DNA from 2 places in the Streptomyces sp. NPDC001880 genome. Region 2 is predicted to be linked to the other one. Evidence: riboswitches for the same ligand, from Rfam matches in the RefSeq annotation. Region 2 holds a riboswitch; the other holds the start of a gene.
What was found. A riboswitch is a leader RNA that binds a small molecule or an ion and turns the genes downstream of it on or off. The one in region 2 is predicted to bind cyclic di-AMP.
Positions count from the first base shown of each region.

Region 1 (7,542 bases), on a different contig from region 2:
AGCGGCACCAAGATCCGCTCGGGCCCGGTCAAGGCCGGTGACGTCATCGCGTACTCGGGCGACACCGGAAACTCGACCGGCCCGCACCTGCACTTCGAAGTGCGGCCCGGTGGCGGAGCAGCGGTGGACCCGCTGCCCTGGTTCCGCAGTCACGGCGTCAACCTGACCTGAGCCCAGCGGGGCGGGGGGCCGCGGCCCCCCGCCCCGCTCGCTCCGGCTACAGCTTTTCGACCGGCGCGTACCGCAGCAGCAGCTTCTTCGGGCGCTCGTCGCCGAAGTCGACCGTGGCCTTCGCCTGGTCGCCGACGCCCTCGACCGCCGTGACCGTGCCGAGCCCGAACTGGTCGTGCGTGACCCGGTCCCCGACGGCCAGCGTGATCGTCGGCCTGTCCGAGGTCCGCCGGGTCGCGAAGCCCGAGGGGCCGGAGCGCGAACGCGACGAGGAAAGCGAGGACGTGATCCCCGAGGTCGGTCCGGCCGGAGCCGCCATCGGTCCGGTCCGCTTCCACTCCAGGTGCTGGTCCGGGATCTCCTCCAGGAACCGCGACGGCGGGTTGTACGAGGGCTGGCCCCACGCACTGCGCATCGCGGCCCGGGTCAGATAGAGCCGCTCCCGGGCCCGGGTGATGCCGACGTAGGCGAGCCGCCGCTCCTCCTCCAGCTCCTTCACCTGTCCCAGCGCCCGCATGTGCGGGAAGACGCCGTCCTCCATGCCGGTCAGGAAGACGACCGGGAATTCGAGGCCCTTCGCGGTGTGCAGCGTCATCAGCGTGATGACGCCGGAGCCGTCCTCGTCCTCGTCGGGAATCTGGTCGGAGTCGGCGACGAGCGCGACCTTCTCCAGGAACTCGGCGAGTGTGCCCGTGCCCGCGGCCGTGCCCGTCTCGTCGGCCGCTCCGCGCTCCTGCTCGAATTCGAGGGCCACGGCTGCCAGTTCCTGGAGGTTCTCGATCCGGGTCTCGTCCTGCGGGTCGGTGGAGGCCTGCAGTTCGGCGAGGTAGCCGGTGCGCTCCAGGACGGCCTCCAGGACCACCGCCGGGCCCGCGCCCGACTCGACGATCGTGCGCAGCTCCTCCATCAGCGTGTTGAACCGCTTGACGGCGTTGGCCGACCGGGCCGCCATGCCGTACGCCTCGTCGACCCGGCGCAGCGCCTGCGGAAAGGTGATCTTCTCGCGCAGGGACAGCGCGTCGATCATCGCCTCGGCGCGCTCGCCGATGCCGCGCTTGGGCACGTTGAGGATGCGGCGCAGCGGGACGGTGTCCTCCGGATTGGCGAGGACGCGCAGGTAGGCCAGGATGTCCCGGACCTCCTTGCGCTCGTAGAAACGCACGCCGCCGACGACCTTGTAGGGCAGGCCGACGCGGATGAAGATCTCTTCGAAGACACGGGACTGCGCGTTCGTGCGGTAGAAGATCGCGACGTCGCCGGCCCTGGCGTCGCCCGCGTCGGTCAGCCGGTCGATCTCGTCGGCGACGAACTGCGCCTCGTCGTGCTCGGTGTCGGCGACGTAGCCGGTGATCCGGGCGCCCGTGCCGGCGTTCGTCCAGAGGTTCTTGGGACGGCGGCTCTCGTTGCGCTCGATGACCGCGTTGGCGGCGGACAGGATCGTCTGCGTGGAGCGGTAGTTCTGCTCCAGGAGGATCGTCGTCGCGTTCGGGTAGTCCTCCTCGAACTGGAGGATGTTGCGGATGGTCGCGCCGCGGAAGGCGTAGATCGACTGGTCCGCGTCACCCACGACGCACAGCTCGGCCGGGGCGTCGCCCTCGCCCGCCGGGCCGACCAGCTCGCGTACGAGGGTGTACTGGGCGTGGTTGGTGTCCTGGTACTCGTCAACCAGGACGTGGCGGAAGCGGCGGCGGTAGTGCTCGGCGACGTCCGGGAACGCCTGGAGCAGGTGGACCGTCGTCATGATGATGTCGTCGAAGTCCAGCGCGTTGGCCTCGCGCAGCCGGGACTGGTACATCGCGTAGGCCTGGGCGAGGGTCTTCTCGAAGCCGTCCGCCGCCTGGCCGGCGAAGGTCTCCTCGTCGATCAGTTCGTTCTTGAGGTTGGAGACCTTGGCCGTGAACGACTTCGGCGGGAAGCGCTTCGGGTCGAGGTCGAGATCGCGGCAGACCAGGGCCATCAGCCGCTTGGAGTCGGCGGCGTCGTAGATGGAGAACGACGAGGTGAAGCCGAGCTTCTTCGACTCGCGGCGCAGGATGCGTACGCACGCGCTGTGGAAGGTCATGACCCACATGGCGTTGGCGCGCGGTCCGACGAGCTGCTCGACGCGCTCCTTCATCTCGCCCGCGGCCTTGTTGGTGAAGGTGATCGCCAGGATCTGGCCGGGGTGCACCCCGCGCTCCGCGAGGAGGTGGGCGATCCGGTGGGTCAGCACCCGGGTCTTGCCCGAGCCGGCTCCGGCGACGATGAGCAGCGGGGAGCCCGCGTGGACCACGGCGGCGCGCTGCTCGGTGTTCAGCCCGTCGAGGAGCGCCGCGGAGTCGATGACGGGGCGGTGCGCGCCGTCGCGGTAGTAGGCGTCCCGGGGCGGCGGGGGCCCGTCGAACACGCCCGCGAAAAGGTCCTCCGGCACCTCTTCGGGCGCGGAGTCCTCGGGGGGCGGCGGGGGCTCTTCCTCCGATTGCTGGAGGCCGGCCAGGAAGCTGTCGTCAAAGAGGCTGCTCATCGCTTGTCGAGTCTAGGCCGCCCCGGCGACACCCGGAGGCCGCACGGCGAACCGCGCACCGCGACGGACACGCGACGGAGGGGCGCCACTACGATCCGTAAGGGATTCCGGGCCCTCACCACCCACCCCGACAAGGTCACGAAAACGTATCGGGCATATCGAACATCAACCTTCACAGCAGCACCGCGGGTTGGCTAGCGTGCTCGACCGGGCGGCCCGTACCCCCTTGAGGCGAACCACGCCGAGCGGGCGCCCCCGCCGAATCCGGGCTGCCCCCACGGGAGTTCGGAACCGGGGACCCACACGCAGCACCGGGGTGAATCGGTCCTTATCCCCCACTCGGACCGTAGGGCAGCCTTCCGTTCCGCCCGAGCCCGACAGCTAACCCGGTAGGCGGTCCACGGAAGGAGATGCCGGTCTTGGCATCGCATCGCAAGCCGCGCACCCGGGTGCGCACCACCGCGCCGGCCGTCGGGCTCACCACCGCGGCACTGGCGTCCGTGACCCTGCTCTCCACGCAGAGCGCCATGGCCGCCCCCGACCCGAAGCCCGGCGTCGAGGACGTACAGAAGCAGGTCGACGAGCTCTACCGGCAGGCGGGCACCGCGACCCAGCAGTACAACCAGGCGAAGGAGGCCTCCGCCGCCCAGCGCGCCAAGGTCGACGCCCTGCTGGACGATGTCGCCGAACGCGCCGACAAGCTCAACGAGGCGCGCAGGACGCTCGGCGCCTACGCGGCCGCGCAGTACCGCAGCGGCTCCATCACGCCGAGCGCCACGTTCTTCCTGGCCGACGACCCGCAGTCGTACTTCGACCAGAGCCAGTTGATGGACCGGATGACCAGCCGGCAGCAGCAGGCGATCACGGACTTCCGTACGGAGCAGGCCAAGGCGTCGAAGAAGCGCGCCGAAGCGGTGCGGAGCCTGGAGACGCTGACGACGACGCAGAACACGCTGCGCACCAGCAAGCAGAACGTCCAGAAGAAGCTGGGCGAGGCGCGCACGCTGCTGTCGAAGCTGACCGCCGAGGAGAAGGCGCGGCTCGCGGCGATCGAGCGGGAGAAGGAGGCCGAGGCCAGGCGCAAGGCCGAGGAGCTGGCGAAGCAGCAGGCCGCCGCCAAGGCCGAGGCGGACCGCAAGGCCGAGGAGGCCGCGAAGGAGTCGGGAGGCGGCAGCGGTACGGGGACGGGCACCGGGTCCGGCTCGGACAGCAGTGCCACCACCAAGGCGGAGAAGGTCCTCGCCTTCGCCAGGGCCCAGATCGGCAAGCCGTACGTCTGGGGCGCGACGGGCCCCGCTTCGTACGACTGCTCCGGGCTCACCCAGGCCGCGTGGAAGGCGGCGGGCGTGGACATACCGCGGACCACATGGGACCAGGTCGAGATCGGCACCCGGGTCGCCACGGCGGACCTGCGGCCGGGGGACCTGGTCTTCTTCTACGACGACATCAGCCACGTCGGCATCTACAAGGGTGACGGGATGATGATCCACGCCCCGAAGCCCGGGGCGAACGTGCGCGAGGAGTCGATCTACTACATGCCGATCTACGGCAGCGTGCGGCCGGCGTAGCGGGCCTCCACGCGCAGCGCTGCCCCGGTGCCGGGGCAGCGCTGCGCGGGCGGGATCAGGTCCAGAGCGTGGCGATGAAGATGTTGAGCATCGTCAGTCCGCCCACCGCCGCGAAGGCGCCCTTGTCGACCTTCTCCTCGTCCCGCTTGATGTAGACGAGGGCGAGGATGACGACCAGGATCAGCAGCTTGACGCCGATCTTGATGTTGTTCACGTGGTTGCCGTCGGCCTCGTTCAGCCCGACCAGTGCGACACCGGTGACCAGCATGGTCAGCGCGCCGTGCAGCATCGCCGGGACGAACCGGGCCGTGCCCGCGCCCATCGCCTTCATCTGGGTCAGGAATCCGCCCAGCAGGGCGGCGATGCCGATGATGTGCAGGGCGACGAAGACATGAATGAGTACGTCCATGAGGCCGCAGCCTAGCCCCGGCCATATCACCACTCGGCAGGCAGGTACACCTTACTGTTCACTTCACTCACACCTGTACCAATTGCCTGACTCTGGCGCAATTTTTCCGATCACTCGACGGCAATGCCACGCCAAATTCAGACAATAAGCGTCATTACGACTCCTGCCCGTGCCCCGGGTTTAGCGTCCCTGACCAGGGTGACCGGCTTCACCGCTGCTCCGTACGCGGGCGGCGCACCGGTCGCCCCGCCGAGAGTTTCGGCGGGCCCGTCGGTAGCCCCCGACGGGCAGTCGTCAGGAAGGACGCACGCCCTCGTGGCAGCGCATCGAAAACCCAAGCAGCGCCCGTACACCGGCCCTGCTGCCCGCACCGCGGCGACCCTCGCCTTCGCCGGGGCCGCCACCGCCGCCGCACTGCCCGGCGCGGCGCACGCCGACCCGCAGCGCACCCCCGCCCAGGTCAAGGCCGAGGTGGACCGGCTGTACCACGAGGCGGAGGTCGCCACCGAGCAGTACAACGGCGCGAAGGAGAAGGCGTCCGCCGCGGAGGACTCCCTCGACTCCCTGCGCGACGAGGCCGCCCGCAGGACCGCGCGCCTCAACGCCTCGCGCGACACACTGGGTTCGTTCGCCGCCGCGCAGTACCGCACCGGCGGCCTCGGCACGTCCGTGCAGCTGGCCCTCTCCTCCGACCCGGACCAGTACCTGGAGCGGGCGTCGTACGTGGACCGCATCGGCGACCGCCAGGCCGCCGCGCTCGCCAAGGTCCGACGGCAGGTCGCCCAGATCGCCACGCTGCGCGCGCAGGCCAAGGGCGAGCTGGCCGCACTGGCCGCCCGCCGGGCCGAGCTGAAGAAGCACAAGGCGACGATCACGACCAAGCTCGCCGACGCGCGGCGGCTCCTCGACCGGCTGAGCCCGCCCGAGCGCACCGCCTACGAGAACCCCGACCACGGATCGGCCGACGGCGCGCGTTCCGCCGACCGCGCCGACCGCTTCACCGCGCGCGGCCCCGTCGGGGCACCGAACGCCCGCGCCGCCGAGGCCGTCGCATTCGCGTACGGAGCCCTCGGCAAGCCGTACGTCTGGGGCGCCACCGGCCCCTCCTCGTTCGACTGCTCCGGGCTCACCCAGGCCGCCTGGCGCTCCGCCGGCGTCTCGCTCCCCCGGACCACGTACACCCAGATCAATGCCGGCCGGCGCGTCTCGCGTTCCGAACTCGCCCCGGGCGACCTGGTGTTCTTCTACTCCGGCATCAGCCACGTCGGGCTCTACATCGGCAACGGGCAGATGATCCACGCCCCGCGCCCCGGGGCGCCGGTCCGGGTCGCGCCGATCGACCAGATGCCCTTCGCCGGGGCCACGCGGGTGGCATAGGCTCCCGACTCCGATCCGGGTCGACCCGCCATCGGGTCGGCCCGCCGTCGACCAACCGGCCGGAGGACGACCCCACATGCCCATGGACGCCGATGTCCAGACCCATGCCCGTACGCTCGCCCAGCGTTCCCCGGACCACCTCCGGGTCGGACCCTTCACGGTGCGGTACAACCCCAACTGGTCGCTCAAGTACGCCAATTACGCCATACCCGACCAGGGCGCCGAGCCGACCGCCGACGATCTCGACGCGCTGATCGCGGCGTTCCGCGAGCACGACCGGCTGCCCCGGCTGGAGTTCCTGCCCGGGTCGGCGCCCGCGGTCGAACCCGCGCTGCTCGCCGCCGGGTTCACCGTCGAGAACCGGGCCCCGATCATGGCCTGCGCCCCGGGCGAGCTGCTGACGCCGAAACGGGTGGACGCGCTCACGATCACCGAACCGGCCACCGACGCCGAGCTGGCCGCCGCCGCGCTCGTCCAGCACCACGGATACGGCGGGACCGGCGAGCCCGAGGACGGCGTGGCGCAGTGGCTGCGCACCGCGGCCCGGGACGGCGGGGTCGTGGCCCTGGCCACACTCGACGGCGTACCGGTGGGCGCGGGCGGCTGCTCCGTCCCGGTCGACGGCCTCACCGAACTGGCCGGTCTCGCCGTCGCCGACGCCTACCGCCGCCGCGGCATCGGCGCCGCGCTCTCCGCCCATCTGACGGCGACCGCCTTCGAGCGCGACTGCCGGGTGGTGTGGCTGGAGCCGGGCGACGCCGATGTGGAGCGGATCTACGCGGGCATCGGCTTCCGCAGGATCGGCGAGAAGCTGAACATCTCGCTCGACCCGGCCTGACGGGAGCGTCGCCCGCCGACGGAGGCGGCCCGTCGGCGGGCTCGGGCCGGCATCCGGCTCAGACCAGCCGCCGGGCCGTCGCCCACCGGGTCAGCTCGTGGCGGTTGGAGAGCTGGAGCTTGCGCAGCACCGCCGAGACATGGGACTCGACGGTCTTCACCGAGATGAACAGCTGCTTGGCGATCTCCTTGTACGCGTAGCCGCGGGCGATCAGCCGCAGCACCTCGCGCTCGCGCTGGGTCAGCCGGTCCAGGTCCTCGTCGACCGGCGGCGCATCCGTGGAGGCGAAGGCATCGAGGACGAAGCCGGCCAGCCGGGGCGAGAACACCGCGTCGCCGTCCTGGACCCGGAAGACCGAGTCGACCAGGTCGGTGCCGGTGATGGTCTTGGTGACATAGCCGCGGGCACCGCCTCGGATGACGCCGATGACGTCCTCGGCGGCGTCCGACACGGACAGCGCCAGGAACCGCACCGGGTTCTCCACGGCCCCCATCAGCGGGGCGCAGCGGCGCAGCACCTCGACGCCGCCACCGCCGGGCAGATGGACGTCGAGAAGGACGACCTCGGGGCGGGTCGCCGTGATGACGTCGACGGCCTGGTCGACATCGGCGGCCTCGCCGACCACCTCGACGCCGGTCTCCTCGGTGCGGCCGATCTCGGCCCGGACGCCGGTGCG
Region 1 covers NZ_JBSFET010000012.1:64,044-71,585, reverse strand. Annotated here, with positions in the region: gene ACWCQ6_RS10335 (M23 family metallopeptidase) at 1-171, shown strand, start outside; gene pcrA (DNA helicase PcrA) at 218-2,674, opposite strand; cyclic di-AMP (ydaO/yuaA leader) riboswitch at 2,921-3,086, shown strand; gene ACWCQ6_RS10325 (NlpC/P60 family protein) at 3,085-4,242, shown strand; gene ACWCQ6_RS10320 (hypothetical protein) at 4,298-4,651, opposite strand; gene ACWCQ6_RS10315 (NlpC/P60 family protein) at 4,967-6,028, shown strand; gene ACWCQ6_RS10310 (GNAT family N-acetyltransferase) at 6,105-6,866, shown strand; gene ACWCQ6_RS10305 (LuxR C-terminal-related transcriptional regulator) at 6,925-7,542, opposite strand, start outside.
Region 1: linked by a shared signal. The riboswitch ahead of ACWCQ6_RS10325 (NlpC/P60 family protein) and the one ahead of ACWCQ6_RS25860 (transglycosylase family protein) in region 2 are both predicted to bind cyclic di-AMP.

Region 2 (7,542 bases):
GTGAGCTGGCCTTGGACCCTCCGGACCGGGTGGACCAGCGCTCCGATTCACCCACCGGCAACACGCCCGGAACACTCCCGCGCCGACGCACGGCGGCCCCGCGAGCGGCTCCGGACACCCATACGGACCAGAACTGCCCTCCGCGGGACCGAATTCCTTGTGAAGAAGTTCACGAACTTCGTCGCGCCATGTCTCGCGAACCACCGCGCGGGCGGCCCACGAAGGCTCAAAGGTGCAGGCCAAAGCACGCATGTGCTGCAGCGGCCTCAGGCGATGGACCAGCCGATTCCGTCGAGGATGTCGTGCTCGCTGACCACGACTTCCCGGGCCCCGGTCCGCTCCATCAGGGCGAGCAGGATCAGCGCCCCGGACGTGATCACATCGACCCGTCCCGGGTGCATCGCACCGATGGCGGCCCGCTCGGCGTGGGTGGAGCCGACGAGCCGCTCGGTGATCTCCCGCACCTGCTCGAAGGAGATCCGGGAGTGGTGGATCGCCTCGGAGTCGTACGCGTCGAGCCCCAGGGCGATCGCGGCGACCGTGGTGACCGTCCCGGCGAGGCCGACGAGGGTGGCGGCCCCGGCGAGCGGGACGGTCTCCTCCGCGAGGTCCAGGGCGGCGTCGATGTCGGCGCGCATCGCGGCGATCAGGGAGGGCGTCGGCGGGTCGGTCACGACGCCGTCGTGCACCAGGTGCCGCTCGGTCATCCGTACGCAGCCGATGTCCACGGAGCGCGCGGCCCGCACATGGTCGTCGCCGACGACGAACTCGGTGGAGCCGCCGCCGATGTCCACGACGAGGTACGGCTTGGCGAGGTGGTCGCGGCCCGCGAGCTCCTTGGTGGCTCCGGTGAAGGAGAACTCCGCCTCCTGGTCACCGCTGATCACCTCGGGCTCGACGCCCAGGATCTCCAGCACCCCGCGGACGAACTCGTCCCGGTTCTCCGCGTCGCGGGAGGCGGAGGTGGCGACGAAGCGGATCCGCTGTGCCCCGTGCTCCTTGATCACCGCCGCGTACCGGCGGCAGGCGGCGAAGGTCCGCTCCAGGGCCTCGGGGGCAAGCCGACCGGTCCGGTCGACGCCCTGGCCGAGGCGGACGATCTCCATCCGCCGGTCGAGCTCGACGAGCTCACCGGTGGACGGGTCCGCGTCGGCGACGAGCAGGCGGATGGAGTTGGTACCGCAGTCGATGGCGGCCACGCGGGTCATCAAGTACTCCCAGCTCAAGCCCCTCCGGCGAACGAGGAGCAGTTCAAGCCCCTCCGGCGATCGAGGAGCGGGGTCGGGGGCAGAGCCCCGAAACCCAGCCCCTCCGGCGATCGAGGAGCGGGGCCCCGGGGCGGAGCCCCGGTGAGACGAACGGTCAGCCCTCGTCCGGCGCGCCGCACGGCGAGACGCACGGCCCCTTGCGCCACCACTCCGGCAGCATCGCGATCGCCTCGTCGCCCAGCGGATTCACCCCCGGCCCCGCGGCCAGCGAGTGCCCCACCAGGACGTGCAGGCACTTCACCCGGTCCGGCATGCCACCCGCGCTCGGGAAGCCCTCCAGCACCTCGATGGCGTCGCGCCGTGCGATGTAGTCCTCGTGAGCGGCCCGGTAGGCGGCGGCCAGCTCGGGATCCGTACCGAGGCGCTCGGTCATCTCCTTCATGACCCCGTTCGCCTCCAGCGTGCCGATCGCGGACGCGGCACGCGGGCACGTCAGGTAGTACGTCGTCGGGAACGGCGTACCGTCCTCCAGCCGGGGCTGTGTCTCGACCACGTCCGGGTTGCCGCACGGGCAGCGGTGCGCGATCGCGCGCAGGCCGCGCGGCGGGCGGCCCAGCTGCTGCTGGAACGCGGCGATGTCCGCCTCGGTGGGCGCGGTGGGCTCGGTCTGCGGAGGGGGGGTTTCCATGCCTGCCTAGGTTCTGATCGGGCTGCTCGAACTGCGGTTCTGCAGATGGATGAGGTCAGTCAGTCGCGGTCGGCGCTGTCCACGCCGTCCCAGAGGCTGGAGTGCCACGGCCGGCCGGACTCGTCCGTCCTGCCCTCGCGCTCCTTGACCGCGTCGGGGTCGATCACCGTATAACCGGTCTCCCCGGGAAGAAGGTAGTGCAGGTGCGTACGGGCCAGCTGCCTGATGTACGCATCGTCCTGGAGGCGCGCCTTCTCGTCGCGCAGCTCCTCGGTACGGGCCTTGGCCTCCTGGGCCAGCCGCTCCTGGTCGGCGATCTCGTCCTGCTGCGAGACGTACTGCCGCATCGGGTACGCGAGCGCGACCACCAGGGAGCAGACGACGAGCGCGAGAAAGGCCGCCCGGCCGGTGAGCCGTGAGCGGCGGTCCTGACGGCGGTTCTGGGACCGGTAGACGCGGGCGGCGGTCTGCTCGCCGAGCAGTCGCAGCCGGGTCGCGGTGGAGAACCGGTCCCGGTCCTTCGCGGCCATGTCTCCGCCTCCCCACTACGCACGTCCGTCCCCGCACACGGTACGGGACCGAGTGCGGGGACGGACGGACGCCATGGCCTTCGGCCCCTGACAGGCCGAATGGGATGATCAGCCCTTGCTGCGCCCACCTGTTCGCGGAGCGCTGTGTCTACTGGTTCGGCAGAGCGCTGTGCCTACTGGTCCGCAGGGCGAAACCGCGGGAAGGCCGAGCGGCCCGCGTACACCGCGGCGTCGTCGAGGATCTCCTCGATGCGCAGCAGCTGGTTGTACTTGGCGACGCGGTCCGAGCGGGCCGGGGCGCCGGTCTTGATCTGGCCGCAGTTCACGGCGACCGCGAGGTCGGCGATGGTGACATCCTCGGTCTCGCCGGAGCGGTGGGACATCATGCACTTGAAGCCGTTGCGCTGGGCCAGCTCGACGGCGTCCAGCGTCTCGGTCAGCGAACCGATCTGGTTGACCTTGACGAGCAGGGCGTTGGCGGAGCCCTCCTCGATACCGCGGGCCAGGCGCTCCGGGTTGGTGACGAAGAGGTCGTCGCCGACGATCTGCACCTTGGTGCCGAGCTTGTCGGTGATGACCTTCCAACCGGCCCAGTCGTCCTCGAACAGCGGGTCCTCGATGGAGACCAGCGGGTACGCGGAGACGAGCTCCTCGTAGTACTCGGTCATCTCGGCGGCCGAGCGGGACTTGCCCTCGAACTCGTACTTGCCGTCCTTGTAGAACTCGGACGCGGCGACGTCGAGCGCGAGCGCGATGTCCTTGCCCGGGACGTAACCGGCTTCCTTGATGGCCTCGACGATGAGGTCGAGGGCGGCGCGGTTCGACTCCAGGTTCGGCGCGAAGCCGCCCTCGTCGCCGAGACCGGTCGACAGGCCCTTGGCCTTCAGGACCTTCTTCAGCGTGTGGTAGACCTCGGCACCCCAGCGCAGCGCCTCGGAGAAGGACTCCGCGCCGATCGGCGCGATCATGAACTCCTGGATGTCCACGTTGGAGTCGGCGTGCGAACCGCCGTTGAGGATGTTCATCATCGGAACGGGCAGCAGGTGCGCGTTCGGGCCGCCGAGGTAGCGGAACAGCGGCAGGTCCGAGGCCTCGGAGGCGGCGTGGGCGACGGCCAGCGAGACACCGAGGATGGCGTTGGCGCCGAGCGAGCCCTTGTTCTCGGTGGCGTCCAGGTCGAACATCGCCTGGTCGATCAGGCGCTGCTCGGTGGCGTCGTAACCGACGAGCTCCGGGCCGATCTGCTCGATCACGGCGAGGACGGCCTTCTCGACACCCTTGCCCTGGTAGCGCTTGGGGTCACCGTCGCGAAGCTCGATGGCCTCGAACGCACCCGTGGAGGCGCCGGACGGAACGGCAGCACGGCCCGTGCTGCCGTCGTCGAGGCCGACCTCTACCTCGACCGTGGGGTTTCCGCGGGAGTCGAGGATTTCCCGGGCTACGACGACGTCGATGGACGGCACGAGGCATCTCCTTCTGGGATATGACGCTGGTTGTGCAGGGTCGCTTTGGCCTTGCGCCAAGAGCCTAACCGGCCCGGCCCGCTCAGCCCGACGAACGCCCGGCCCCTGGGACGAAAAAGGACCCAAGATTGCACATTGCCGGGCAAACAGCAAGAAATTTACCGGTCAGTAACTACCGCAGTCGAACGGTCCGGTGCTCCCCCGAGCACGGACGGCGGAACCCCGGCCCGGCGCATACGGGGGAATGCGCGCCGGGCCAGGGTGCTCAGGGGGGAGGGAGCCGCGACTACTTCGTCAGGTGCAGCTGCTGACCCGGGTAGATCAGGTCGGCGTCCTTGACGATGTCCTTGTTCAGCTCGAACAGCTGCTGCCAGCCGCCCTCGACCTCGTGGTCGGCGGCGATCTTGCTCAGGGTGTCGCCGGAGACGACCTTGTACTCGCCGTCGCCCTTCTCGACCTTCTCGCCGGTCGGGGTGGTGACGGTCTTCTTCGACTCGGCCTGCGGGGCGGCGGAGCGCTCCGAGCGGGAGGCGGCGGGGGCCTCGGTGCGCTCGCTCTGCTCCGACTGCGCCTGCTGCTGCGGGGCGGCCGGGGCGCTCTGCTGCTCGGAGGCGCCGGAGCTCGCGGTGGAGTTGGAGGAGGAGCCGGTGTCGACACCCGGGTCGACGCCGTCGTTGGTCAGGCCGCCTGCGGCGGCGCAGCCCCAGGCACCCGGGCCCTGCATGTCGAGGAGCCGCTCGGCGGTGGCGATCTGCTGGGCCTTGGTGGCCAGGTCGGCGCGGGCGGCGTACTGCGTACCGCCGGCGGCGGCCCAGCTGGACTGCGAGAACTGCAGACCGCCGTAGTAGCCGTTGCCGGTGTTGATGGACCAGTTGCCACCGGACTCGCACTGGGCGACGGCGTCCCAGGTGGCGACGGAGGCGGCGGAGGCGCTGGTCGCACCCATCAGGGGCACGGCGACGGCGGCACCGGCGACACCGGCGAGCGTGGCGACACGGACGACCTTGGACGGGCGACGGTGCTTGCCCTTGCTGGAAAGCAGCATGGAACTTCTCCTCACCGACGCCTACGAGGTGAGCTGTCGGGTTCGGGCCAAGTGAGTTGCCCGGCCGCACGTCCTAGCGCGCGACTTCACCCCAAGCCGGTCCTGATGCGTCTTTCGACGATCGGGCCCGGCGCTTACCTGGGTCCCCCGCTCCTGCCTACGGCGCTTTACGCGTCTGTTCCCTCCGACCGACGGCAGGATTCGGCGTGACGGTCGACGGGGCCCGCGGTGCGAGCGGTTCCGACCGTAAACATACGCAACCCCCACATTCAAAGATGGACACATCGGACAATCAACCCGTACTTGCATCTGAGGAACCGTCGTTTCCGCAGGTGGGAAGCGATGCGGAAGGGCTTCCCAGGCGCGACACGCCAGTTGACGCAAAGAGACCCATGTCTCACTTACGCATAAGCGGACATAGGTCCCTGAACTACCCCGATTTTCGGGGCGCTTTTAGTCGATTATCAGACTGCCTTCACTGACCCTTCACGTCGAGATCAAGGCTCTGGCCAGGAAGGATGAGGTCCGGGTCGGAGCCGACGGCACCCTTGTTGGCCTCGTAGAGCGCGGGCCAGCCACCGGGAACCTTCTGTGCATCAGCAATCGACCAGAGGTTGTCGCCCGACCGGACGGTGTACGTGCCGTCAGCCGCCGGCCCGGCCGTGTCGCGCGTGTCGCCGCCACGGGAGGCGTGCCGGCCCGACTCACGGTCGCCGCCATCCGTCCCGCGGCTCCCCTCGGCGGCCGGCGCGCCGCGGTGCTTGCCGCCCGCACGACTGGACGAATCGGGTGAACCGGACGCATCACGGGGCGCATCGGAGGGCGCGTCCGAGGGCGCGTCCGAGGGCGCGTCAGGGGACGGGGTGGCCGAGCCGGAGGGCTTCGAGGACGGCGAGGCCTTCCCCGACGGTTTGCCGGACCTCTCCGAGCCGTCCGCGTCGTCCACGGCGCCCCTGGACGGCGTGGCGCCGTCGGACGACGTGGCGCCGTCGGACGGCTCCGCCGACGAGCCGTCAGCCGGCCCGGCGCTCCCGGCCGGTTCCTCGGCGGGCGCGGAGCCCGGGTCGACCCCCGGCAGCGTCCCGTCCGCCGCGAGGCCGGAGATGCCCGCGCAGCTCGACCAGGCCTTCGGGCCCTGGTCCTCCAGGACCTTCTCGGCCACGTCTATCTGCTGGGTGCGACTGGCGAGGTCGGCGCGCTCCGCGTACGCCTGGCCGCCGTACGCCTTCCAGGTCTCCTGCGAGAACTGCAGGCCGCCGTAGTAACCGTTGCCGAAGTCGGCGCTCCACGAGCCGCCGCTCTCGCAGTCGGCCACCCGGTCCCAGGTCGTGGCGTCGGCCGCGTACGCACCGGACGCGCCGAGCAGCGGGATGGCGATGGCCGATCCGGTCACGCCCGCGGCGACGACGATGGCGGGTGCCTGACGGGGGCGACGGTGTCTGCCGTTCGCGGAGCCCATGGGGTTGCCTTCCGTGTGACTGACGTGTGACGGGTGAGTCGAACGGTGAACCTAGCGGGACTCGAACGCGCGTCACAAGTCGATGCAGCACAGATCACGTGAAAGTCACAGAGTTGACGGAGCGTCACTTTCACCGTGTGCGGGCCCCGGCGTGAACTCCACGGGAAGTGTGCGAAGTCCACGCATGATGAGCCCGCCACGCCACCGCAAATCGGTAGGTTCCACCGCAAGCCGCAGGTCCGGAAGGCGGGTCAGAAGCGTGGCGAGCGCGGTCTGTCCCTCCAGCCGGGCGAGCGGCGCGCCCAGGCAGTAGTGGATGCCGTGCCCGTATCCGAGGTGCTGATTGTCACGTCGTGCGAGGTCGAGCGTGTCGGGGTCCTCGAAGCGCTCCGGGTCGCGGTCGGCCGCGGCGAGCACCACGAGCACGGGGTCCCCTACTGCGATGTCCTGTCCGCCGAGCGTCAGCGGCTCGGTGGCGAACCGCCAGGTGGCCAGCTCCACCGGGCCGTCGTACCGCAGCAGCTCCTCGATCCCGGTCTCCAGCAGCCCGCTCTCCCCGGATTCGAGGGAGAGCTGGAGCCGTTCGCGCTGCCCGGGGTTGCGCAGCAGGGCGTAGACCCCGTTGCCGATGAGGTTGACCGTGGTCTCGAAGCCGGCGAAGAGCAGGATGAAGGCCATGGCCGCGGCCTCGTTCTCGGTGAGGTGCTCGCCGTGGTCGCTGGCCCGGATCAGCCCGGAGATCAGATCGTCCCCCGGGTTCTCCCGCTTGCGGTGGATCAGTTCGGCGAGATAGCCGCGCATCTTCTTGACCGACCGGGCCACCCCGCCGCGCGGGCCGCCGCCGTGGCGGATCATCATGCCCGCCCAGTCCCGGAAGTCGTCCTGGTCCTCGCGCGGGACGCCGAGCAGATCGCAGATCGCGTAGATGGGGAGCGGGAAGGCGAAGTCGTGGATGAGGTCCGCCTTCCCCTCCGCGGCAAAGCGGTCGATGAGCCGGTCCGTCAGTTCCTGTACGCGGGGTGCGAACTCTGCGACCCGGCGCGGGGTGAACGCCTTGGAGACGAGGCGGCGCAGCCGGGTGTGGTCCGGCGGGTCGATGTTCAGCAGATGCGTCATCAGCTCCGCCTTGCGCTCCCCCGGGATGCCCGT
Region 2 covers NZ_JBSFET010000059.1:28,965-36,506, reverse strand. Annotated here, with positions in the region: gene ACWCQ6_RS25880 (Ppx/GppA phosphatase family protein) at 267-1,208, opposite strand; gene ACWCQ6_RS25875 (DUF501 domain-containing protein) at 1,363-1,896, opposite strand; gene ACWCQ6_RS25870 (FtsB family cell division protein) at 1,956-2,426, opposite strand; gene eno (phosphopyruvate hydratase) at 2,600-3,889, opposite strand; gene ACWCQ6_RS25860 (transglycosylase family protein) at 4,176-4,934, opposite strand; cyclic di-AMP (ydaO/yuaA leader) riboswitch at 4,938-5,109, opposite strand; gene ACWCQ6_RS25855 (transglycosylase family protein) at 5,410-6,393, opposite strand; gene ACWCQ6_RS25850 (cytochrome P450 family protein) at 6,499-7,542, opposite strand, start outside.